3 regions of the Bacillus sp. FAU18 genome follow, and region 3 is predicted to be linked to each of the others. Evidence: predicted binding sites of a transcription regulator. Region 3 holds the regulator's gene; each other region holds the start of a gene.
The links. Region 3 encodes LexA, which represses DNA repair genes until DNA is damaged. Its sites were predicted from a motif close to CGAACATATGTTCG; they were not measured.
Positions count from the first base shown of each region.

Region 1: recA (recombinase RecA) is a predicted target of LexA. The motif match lies at 1,905-1,918, and genes of this name have one in related genera.
Region 2: ruvA (Holliday junction branch migration protein RuvA) is a predicted target of LexA. The motif match lies at 2,023-2,036, and genes of this name have one in related genera.

Region 1 covers NZ_JBVYHZ010000003.1:1,036,172-1,039,451, reverse strand. Annotated here, with positions in the region: gene AC0OMU_RS05685 (serine hydrolase domain-containing protein) at 1-618, opposite strand, end outside; gene recA (recombinase RecA) at 786-1,832, opposite strand; gene AC0OMU_RS05675 (competence/damage-inducible protein A) at 2,005-3,255, opposite strand; gene pgsA (CDP-diacylglycerol--glycerol-3-phosphate 3-phosphatidyltransferase) at 3,273-3,280, opposite strand, start outside.
Region 2 covers NZ_JBVYHZ010000004.1:645,138-648,417, forward strand. Annotated here, with positions in the region: gene queA (tRNA preQ1(34) S-adenosylmethionine ribosyltransferase-isomerase QueA) at 1-115, opposite strand, end outside; gene AC0OMU_RS14405 (DUF2905 domain-containing protein) at 145-345, opposite strand; gene ruvB (Holliday junction branch migration DNA helicase RuvB) at 338-1,342, opposite strand; gene ruvA (Holliday junction branch migration protein RuvA) at 1,353-1,958, opposite strand; gene bofC (sporulation cell-cell signaling protein BofC) at 2,097-2,609, opposite strand; gene AC0OMU_RS14425 (MFS transporter) at 2,657-3,280, opposite strand, start outside.
Region 3 covers NZ_JBVYHZ010000003.1:1,199,762-1,203,041, forward strand. Annotated here, with positions in the region: partial or broken gene fosB (metallothiol transferase FosB) at 55-489, shown strand; partial or broken gene AC0OMU_RS06245 (hypothetical protein) at 398-655, shown strand; gene lexA (transcriptional repressor LexA) at 1,027-1,644, opposite strand; gene yneA (cell division suppressor protein YneA) at 1,794-2,111, shown strand; gene AC0OMU_RS06260 (YneB family resolvase-like protein) at 2,130-2,783, shown strand; gene AC0OMU_RS06265 (DUF896 domain-containing protein) at 2,847-3,080, shown strand; gene tkt (transketolase) at 3,249-3,280, shown strand, end outside.

The DNA of each region.
Region 1 (3,280 bases), 160 kb from region 3:
CTGCAGTTCTATGTCTTTTATTAAATCGTCCGGAGTAATGGCGCCGTTTCCTTCAATATGTCCGTTTATCCCCGATGTATGTGTAAGCAGATTCTTCAAAGTAATCGTTTGTCCGTTGGGAAAATGAGGTAAATACGTACTTACCGGATCACTTGTCTGAAGTTTCCCCTTTTCCTCAAGCTGCAAAATAGCAGTTGCAATCAGCGCTTTTTGTGATGAACCGACATAAAAAGATGTCAATGGATTATTTTGAATGTAGTGTTTACGGTCAGCATAGCCAAAACCTTTATTTGTTACGATTTCTCCATTTCTAACAATCATGGCTGTTCCGCTGAAACCGATCTCTTCTAAATAATTGCTGATTTTTTGATTTCGATCCACTGTTTTGATTTGTTCCTCTGATTTTTTGGCAGTTTTCTTTTTGACCTCTTTTTTCTGATCGGTATTTGAAACCGCTGCAGTTTCTTGAGATGGCTCGTTTTCTTCACTATTTCGATGAAGAGCATTCCAAATCGTAATGCAAACCATCACTGCTAAAAGACCAAGCAACAGTTTTCCTCTTTTATTTAGTTTTCTCCGTCTGCGTTTCGCAGTTCTTCTGCGGGTTGGGCTTGTCATTCATTTTTTCCTCCCAAAATAAATTCCATTTTGCACACGTTTTGTTAGACGAATAAAGCCCTAAAAAAGTTGTCAAAAAAAGCAATATTTTTATCATTTTTTTGCAATATACAAAAAAGCTGAGTTTTTCACTCAGCCTTTTGTATCATTTGAAACTTATTTTATTTTTATTCTTCAAATTCGAGTTCTTCTTGTGTCTCTTCAGCTTGCTGCTGCACTACTCCGTTATTATCCAAGCCGTAATGTTCGCGAATTTGCTCCTGGATCATCAGCATGATATCTTTATTTTCTTTCAGGAATTGTTTTGCATTTTCACGGCCTTGGCCAAGGCGCTCTTCTTCATAAGAGTACCATGAACCGCTTTTTTGCACGATATCAAGTTCAGTTCCTAGGTCAATGATTTCGCCTTCTTTTGAAATGCCTTCTCCGTACATAATGTCAACCTCGGCTGTACGGAACGGCGGAGCCACCTTGTTTTTCACGACTTTGATTTTCGTTTTGTTCCCCATTACGTCGTTGCCTTGTTTCAGCTGTTCAGCACGGCGCACTTCAAGACGCACGGAAGAGTAGAATTTCAACGCACGGCCGCCAGGAGTTGTTTCCGGATTCCCGAACATAACACCGACTTTTTCACGAATTTGGTTAATGAAAATCGCGATTGTCTTCGATTTGTTAATGGCCCCTGAAAGCTTACGAAGCGCTTGAGACATTAAGCGTGCTTGTAAACCGACATGAGAATCTCCCATGTCGCCTTCAATTTCCGCTTTCGGAACGAGAGCGGCTACAGAGTCGACAACGACAATGTCAACTGCCCCGCTTCGAACCAATGCTTCCGCAATTTCAAGCGCCTGCTCGCCTGTGTCAGGCTGAGACAGTAAAAGCTCTTCGATGTTAACACCGAGCTTTTGCGCGTATACCGGATCTAACGCATGCTCCGCATCGATAAACGCGGCTTGTCCGCCCTGCTGCTGAACTTCAGCAATCGCATGAAGCGCCACAGTTGTTTTACCTGAGCTTTCAGGACCGTATACTTCAATAATCCGTCCGCGAGGATATCCGCCAATTCCCAGTGCTGTATCAAGGGCGAGGGAGCCGCTTGGGACAGTAGAAATTCTTGTATCTGTCTTTTCTCCCAGTTTCATAATGGAACCTTTGCCGAACTGTTTTTCTATTTGTTTAAGAGCCATATCTAAGGCTGCCTGACGATCACTCATTCTATTTTTTCCTCCTTTATGTTACCACTACATATACTATACCCTGTTTGAAGGGATTTGCCAAGAAAAAAGCGAACGCATATTCGGATTTTTTCTTGGCGTGATTCCTATCAAAATATCATAATGTATCAGAGAAATCATGTTTTCTTAGGAGGATAATGTGCTGAAAATATTATTTTTGCTCTAAAAGCTTTAAGATTAAATGGCAGCCGTATTTAGCGCCGCGTTTTCTGATCCCCGTTCTGGAGCCCGCAAAGTGAAACTCGTGAACCTCTTCTTTACCATTTGCGGAAATGCCGATAAACACATGCCCAGGCTCATGCCCTTCTTGAGCATCAGGTCCTGCTACACCAGTAAAGCTAATGCCGATATCGCTGCCAGTGAGTTTTTGAACACCCTTAGCCAGTTCGGATGCGCACTCCTTGCTGACCGCCCCAAAACGATCTAATGTTTCCTTCTTGACACCAAGCACATTCTGCTTCACGTCGTTTGTATAGCAAACAACGCCCCCGGCAAATAATTTTGAGGCACCGCTATGATCCGTCAGCCATTCAGAAAACAGCCCTCCGGTAAAGCTTTCTGCCGCAGAAATTGTAATGCCTTTTTCCTTACACGCTATAGATAGCTCTTTTACAAGAGAAGTATCATCGTAACCATAGAAAAATTCACCGACACGCTCTAAGATAACGGCCTCTGTTTCTTTTAACAGACGCTCTGTTTCCTTTTCATCGGCGTGTTTGGCTGTCAAACGCAGCGTCACCTCTCCATCAGCCGCCAAAGGCGCAATTGTCGGATTGGTTTGCGCATCAATAATATCTTCCAAATCGGCTTCAAGCTGAGATTCACCGATACCGAAAAAGCGAAGAACGGTTGACACAATTTTTTCATTTGAACCCATCTTTTTCAGCAGAAGAGGCTTTGCCTCGTTTTCAAACATTGGACGCAATTCGCTCGGCGGTCCAGGAAGAAGCATATAATAGCGCGATTCATGCTTTGTGAGCATTCCCGGGGCCATTCCAAAGTGATTCGCCAGCACGTCAGAGCCTTCGATCACAAGCGCCTGTTTTCGGTTATTAGGTGACATCGTGCGTTTTGTTCGTTTGAAATAGTCCTCAATGGATTGGAATGCCTCATCATTTAACACAAGCGGACGTCCCAGCGTATTTGCAATCGTTTCTTTCGTCAGATCATCTTTTGTGGGTCCAAGACCTCCTGAAAAAATAATGAAGTCAGAGCGTTCTTCAGCAATGCGGATGACCTGCTTCAGCCGCTCCGGGTTATCTCCGACCGCTGTATGATAAAATACGTTGACCCCGATTTCAGCGAGCTGTTTGCTGATAAATTGAGCATTTGTATTGGCGATTTGGCCAAGCAGCAGCTCTGAACCGACTGCAATTATTTCTGCTTTTTTTGGAAATTCCATGACGAAGTCCTTCTTTCTTAGTTAG
Region 2 (3,280 bases), on a different contig from region 3:
TAAGCTCTCCTGTATGTTTATCGAGCACCATCAGCCTTGAAGCATCACGCTGCTCCAACGGTACTTGTGCAATTAAACGTTCTGGTAGTTCAAAATCAAATAAATCGACTTTCATGATGATTTCACCTTTATTCTAGTCTTTTGTTATTTCATTCTGCCAAAAAGATTAAGCAAAATTGATAATACCACACTTATAATAATACAAGTGACAACCGGGAAGAAAAACGTGACATTTCCTTTTTTTACAAAAATATCTCCCGGCATCTTGCCGACAAAATGCAAAACTGCTCCGATAATAAGCAAAACAGCACCAAGAATCATAATGATCTTAGGAAATTCAGTCATATCGGGGAGCCTCCATTTGGAAATGATGATAAACGGCCGGTGTCACGATCCTTCCACGCGGCGTTCTTTGTATAAATCCAATTTGCAGCAGATATGGTTCATATACGTCTTCAATCGTATGCGATTCCTCGCCGATGGTAGCTGAAATCGTATCAAGGCCTACTGGGCCGCCGTTGAATTTTTCGATCATGCCCATCAGCAGCTTATGATCAATATGATCCAAACCGAGGCGGTCAACCTGAAGCCGCTCCAGCGCATTCTGAGAAATGTCTTCCGTAATCCTGCTGTCACCCAGCACTTGGGCGAAATCGCGCACCCTTCTCAGCAGGCGGTTCGCCACGCGGGGCGTCCCTCTCGATCTTCTTGCAATTTCAAGAGCCGACGGTTTATCAATCTCAACCTCGAATACATCAGCGGTTCTTGTGACAATATCCGCCAGTTCTTCTTGTGTATAGTACTCAAGGCGAGCCATGACGCCGAATCTGTCTCTTAAAGGAGCCGTCAAAAGCCCCACCCTCGTCGTGGCTCCCACCAGCGTAAAAGGCGGAAGGTCGAGCCGAACCGAGCGGGCAGATGGGCCTTTGCCAATCACAATGTCCAGGCAAAAGTCTTCCATTGCAGGATAAAGCACCTCTTCGATCGATCTGTGCAGCCTATGTATTTCATCAATAAATAATACATCTCCCGGTTCCAGCGCCGTTAATATAGCAGCCAAATCACCAGGCCTTTCAATCGCAGGCCCTGATGTCGTCCGCAATTCCACTCCCATTTCATTGGCTACAATGGAAGCAAGCGTTGTTTTTCCGAGTCCGGGCGGCCCGTACAGAAGAACATGATCCAGCGTCTCCTGTCTCATTTTCGCCGCATCTATAAACACGCGCAAATTTTCTTTTACCTTATGCTGCCCGATATACTGTGCCAGATTTTGCGGCCTCAGGCTTTGCTCTATCACTGATTCATGGTTGTCTGCTTCACTTGAGACGAGCCGTTCATCCATGAACATCACCTTACTTTAATAGTTTTTGTAATGCTTTTTTCACATATTGGTCTGTTGTCAGCCCAATTTCTTCTTTAAGGTGAGGAAGCACCTTTTTGATTTCTTTTTCAGCATATCCGAGAACCCTGAGGGCTTCAAGTGCTTCTTCAAGAGCCGTTTCCGCTGTTTGCTTTTCAAGCCTTTCTTCATGATTAAACAGATTTTCAATCATTTCAGGCACAACATCTGCTAGCTTTCCTTTTAAATCTAGAATAATCTGGCGTGCGGTTTTCTTTCCTACTCCAGGAAACTTGATCAAAAAAGCTTCATCCTCATTTTCAATTGCTTGGATGACCGCTCCGGGATCACCCGAGCCCAAGATGGCAAGTGCTCCTTTCGGGCCAATTCCGGTCACGTTTAACAGCTTTGTAAAGAGCGCCTTCTCCTCTCTTGTTGAAAAACCGTAAAGCGAAAAAGTATCCTCTCTGATATGATGGTATGTAAAAATCGTTTCTTGGCTTCTCTCCTTATATATAAACGGATTCGGCGTGAAAATCTGATAGCCGATGCCGCCGTTCTCTATGACAATATATTGGGGAGATACATAATCAATCGTCCCTTTAACAAATTCAATCACGCAAATTCACCTCTTTGACTGTTCTTCATTGTACCATAAAAACAGCCAAAGTCTTATAGAAAAGTTAACATATGTTCGCTTCTCTCTCATTCTTTCACGAAAAAAAAGACATGAATACATGTCTTCAATCAGCGGACGCTACCCGCTGTATGTCTTCATATGTTCGATGACATCCTCAAACTCCGCTTTTGTCCGAAATGGAATGCCTTTCAGCAGATTTTTTTGCATATGGCTTTCCAGCCTTTCTAAATCAATTTGAAAAAAAGACTGAATTGGTTCGGAAGCTGGCTCAGGCCGCCCATGAAAAGTGGAAATCACTCCATTATCCGATACACCGATATACCCGTTGACCTTGCTGAGCGGAGAAATATCGTCCATTTGCTTCCGGAAGAGCACATATCCCTTTTTTTGTTCCACAAGCGTCCATCCGGCATAAGCTGCCCAAAAATCATCCATAGAAAACACTTTTTCATGCTTATGCTCAATGCTGACATCGCCGTCCAAATACACCTTTTCAAGCTGCACATGCACCTGCAGCGGCTCATAGTGCTCCACTTCCGCGCCAAGTGCGCGGGAAGGAGCTCCTATTAAAAATACTGCCGCTGAGCAAAGAATGCCCAGCAAAAGATACGCCGTGCTGAATCGTTTCACCCTCTACACCTCTTTGCACACGTTTATGATTAGTTTGACCAAAGAGGCTACTGCTTAACCGTTTTATCAAAATTTGTCTGCACATTTTCCCTGACAAACCGTTCCTCCGTATACACATCTGTGCTTTGCTCAGAAATTGTCAAGAATCGCGTCAGAAAGGCACTGAAAAAATACAATGCCGCAAAGATCCAAATCACGCCACCTGCACCGAGCGGCCCAATGAAAAGACTCACGATGCCCGGCGCGATAAACGCACATAAACCAGATCCCAAATTCAACACTGACATGGCAGCACCTTTATTATCAGGTGCAAGCGTCGGCAAAAGCGCGCTTAATGGAACGTACCCTGCTAAAGCCGCGCCGTAGCAGCAGGCGATAATCATGAGCACCCAATACTGATGCCCGATCAGCTGGGGCGTGTAATACAGCGCCAGCGTAAAAATACCGCATCCGACACCGCCAAACCACATGACCGTATTGCGCCAGCCAAGTTTATCTCCGACTGCACCGAAAATGATATTAAACACAATATTCACAAAAAACAGCGTCCCCCATATTTGCAGCCATTCCGAAACCGAATACCCGTATCGTGCTAAATAAGTAGGAAGAAAGATGGCAAATCCAAATTGTCCTATCGCATTAATCGTCTTGACCACTCCGCCGATGCCTAC
Region 3 (3,280 bases):
TCTTATGAAAAAGTCGTATATGTGGATGATCAGCTTTCAAGGGGGGAATGATTTGTGGAGATAAAAGGAATCAATCACTTGCTATTTTCAGTTTCGCATTTGGATACATCGATTGATTTTTATTAAAAAGTGTTTGGTGCAAAGCTATTGGTAAAGGGAAGAACAACTGCATATTTTGATATGAACGGCATCTGGCTAGCTCTTAATGAAGAACCAGACATCCCGAGAAATGACATTAAGCTTTCTTATACCCATATTGCTTTTACAATTGAAGATCATGAATTTGAGGAGGTGTCAGCTAAATTAAAAAGACAACATGTCAATATTCTGCCTGGCAGAGAACGAGATGAACGCGATCGAAAATCAATTTATTTTACCGACCCTGACGGCCACAAATTTGAATTTCATACCGGAACCCTTCAAGACAGGCTTCGATATTACAAACAAGAAAAAACGAATATGCACTTTTATGATGAAACGGCCTTTTGATATCACAACCATATTTCATATAAGGTTAAATTGAAAGAAGGGTGTTAATGGAGACTTTATGTTTGGGGAAGGTTTCTACCCGACTTGTTCAACGATGCCATATCTTTTGAACTGCACAAGTGATTGGGTGAAGGTGAAATTGAAATACACATTACATTTTATATGAAGAAAGCGAGCTGTTTTAACAGAAATATGAACTAATTAAACTGTGTACTAAATTTTCAGTATATTTCAATTGCCTCGCCCCTTAATAAATATGAAACCGCATCCTTCCACGACCTAAAAAATGAAACGTTTTTAAGAAGATAGCGTCTAATATTCTAAACGTTCATATTTTGATAAAAGTTTCCTGAAGGAAAGAAAATTTCTTGACTTCAACAATCTTTTGGTGGATAATTATGGTGTAAACATGATGTTCTTTTTCCTCCTATTCAGGCTCGCACCCAAAAGTCAGGGCGAGCCTGCTTTTTTTGAACAACAAACCCCCTCTCCGTAAAGGAAGAGGGGGTTATTTCATGCATCTGATAGATCAATAGATTAATGGACGGTTCTGAACACGCCAATCACTTTCCCTAGAATGCTGACATTCTGCAAAATGATAGGTTCCATCGTTGGGTTCTCAGGCTGCAAGCGAATGTGGGTATCCTCTTTATAGAATCGTTTTACAGTTGCTTCATCATCTTCTGTCATCGCAACTACAATTTCCCCATTGTTCGCTGTGTTTTGCTGTTTAACGATGACATAGTCCTTATCGAGAATACCGGCATCTATCATACTGTCTCCCATAATCTCCAGCATAAATACATGCTCGTCTGGAGGAACCATGCGGTCAGGGAGCGGAAAATATTCTTCAATATTTTCTACTGCTGTAATAGGAGATCCCGCCGTGACTTTCCCGATGACCGGTACATTAACGACCTGGCTTTGCGGAATGTCTACTTCTTCATCAAGAATTTCTATTGCTCTTGGTTTTGTCGGATCCCGTCTGATCAGTCCTTTTGTTTCCAAGCGGGCCAAATGGCCGTGGACAGTAGAGCTGGACGCAAGCCCGACAGCCTCTCCGATCTCTCTAACGGAAGGCGGATATCCTTTTGATTTAACCTCTGCTTTAATAAAACGGAGGATATCAAGTTGCCTTTTTGATAGCTTCGTCATTTTTCGCACCTCAAAACGTCGATTTTAAGAAGATTATAGCATGATTTTCCTTACAGTACAAACATAGGTTCGAAAAAACAATTGACAGAAACGTTTGTTCGTATATACTGAAATTATAAAAATGCGAACAAACATTCCTGTTGGAGGTTATGATCATGAGTAAAGAATCTATTATTTTTGTCGGTCTGTTCACAGTGATTTTGAGCGCGGTTATCCTTATGCTGTCATATACAAGCAGCGGCCAGGAGCTTAATCAGTATGTTAAAATAGAAGTCCAGCAAGGCGACACACTTTGGTCAATTGCTGATCAGGTAGCAGATACAAAAAAGATAAACAAAAATGATTTTATTGAATGGGTAGCTGATAAAAATCAACTACAGACATCTGATATCCAGCCGGGTGATGAGTTAGTGATCCCATTGAAAAAGAAGCATCAGGATGCATATGAATTGGCAACTGTAAGATAGAGAGGAAAGAGAGATAAAATGAAAGCACTCATTTATGCCCGTGTAAGCACAAATAAAGAACAGCAGGAAACGTCATTAAAGCGGCAGGAGGAGGAGCTTACGGCCATTGCAGCGGAGAACGGCATGGAAGTGGTCAAAGTGATTTCAGAAAAAGCCAGCGGATATGAAATGGATCGGGATGGTGTATTTGAGCTGCTTGATGAGATTAAGAACGCTGGAATTGATGTCATTTTGGTTCAAGACGAGACAAGGCTCGGGCGGGGAAACGCAAAAATCGCACTGCTTCATTGTATTTACAGAGAAGGTGTGAAAGTCTATACAACGGCTCACAGAGGTGAACTGGAGTTATCGGAGGCTGACTCAATGGTCTTGGAAATCGTCAGCATTGTGGAAGAGTATCAGCGAAAGATTCACAACATGAAAATCAGACGGGGAATGAAGCGTGCAGTAAAAAACGGTTTTAAACCGCAAAAAAACTTAAAAAACCAACATGAGAACAGTGGAAAAGAAAAAATAGAGGTGCCAATCTCTGAGATCGTCCGCCTAAGAGCGAATAAACTGACGTTTGCTGAAATCGCGGCTACCCTAAGAGGGTTTGGCTATGATGTCTCTAAAGCAACCGTTCACCGGCGTTTTCAGGAATACATAGAGAATGAAGAGACAGCAGAGTGAATCAGTTGTAAAACTTTTTTTGATCTAGTACTATATAGACAAAATGCAATAAAGGAGTTTAACATGATTTCAAACGCGAAAATTGCCAGAATTAATGAGCTTGCTGCCAAAGCTAAAGCTGGCGTTATTACAGAAGAAGAAAAAGCCGAACAGCAAAAGCTCCGTCAAGAGTACTTGAAAGGTTTTCGTTCTTCTATGAAGAACACGTTAAAAAGTGTGAAAATCATTGACCCAGAAGGCAATGATGTTACACCAGAAAAGCTAAAAAGAGAACAAAGAAATAACAAACTTCACTAATATAAGAGGAATACGGCAATATCGTATTCCTCTTTTGCATATACTATAATCAAAACTCTTATGTGACAAAATTCAACAAGTTTCTCTCAAATTTAAGCTGAAACAGTTGAGAAAAAGTCGTCAGACATTTATGATGTAAGGGTACAACACATAAGGAAGGGGATTTTTATGGATACAATTGAAAAGAAATCAGTTGCTAC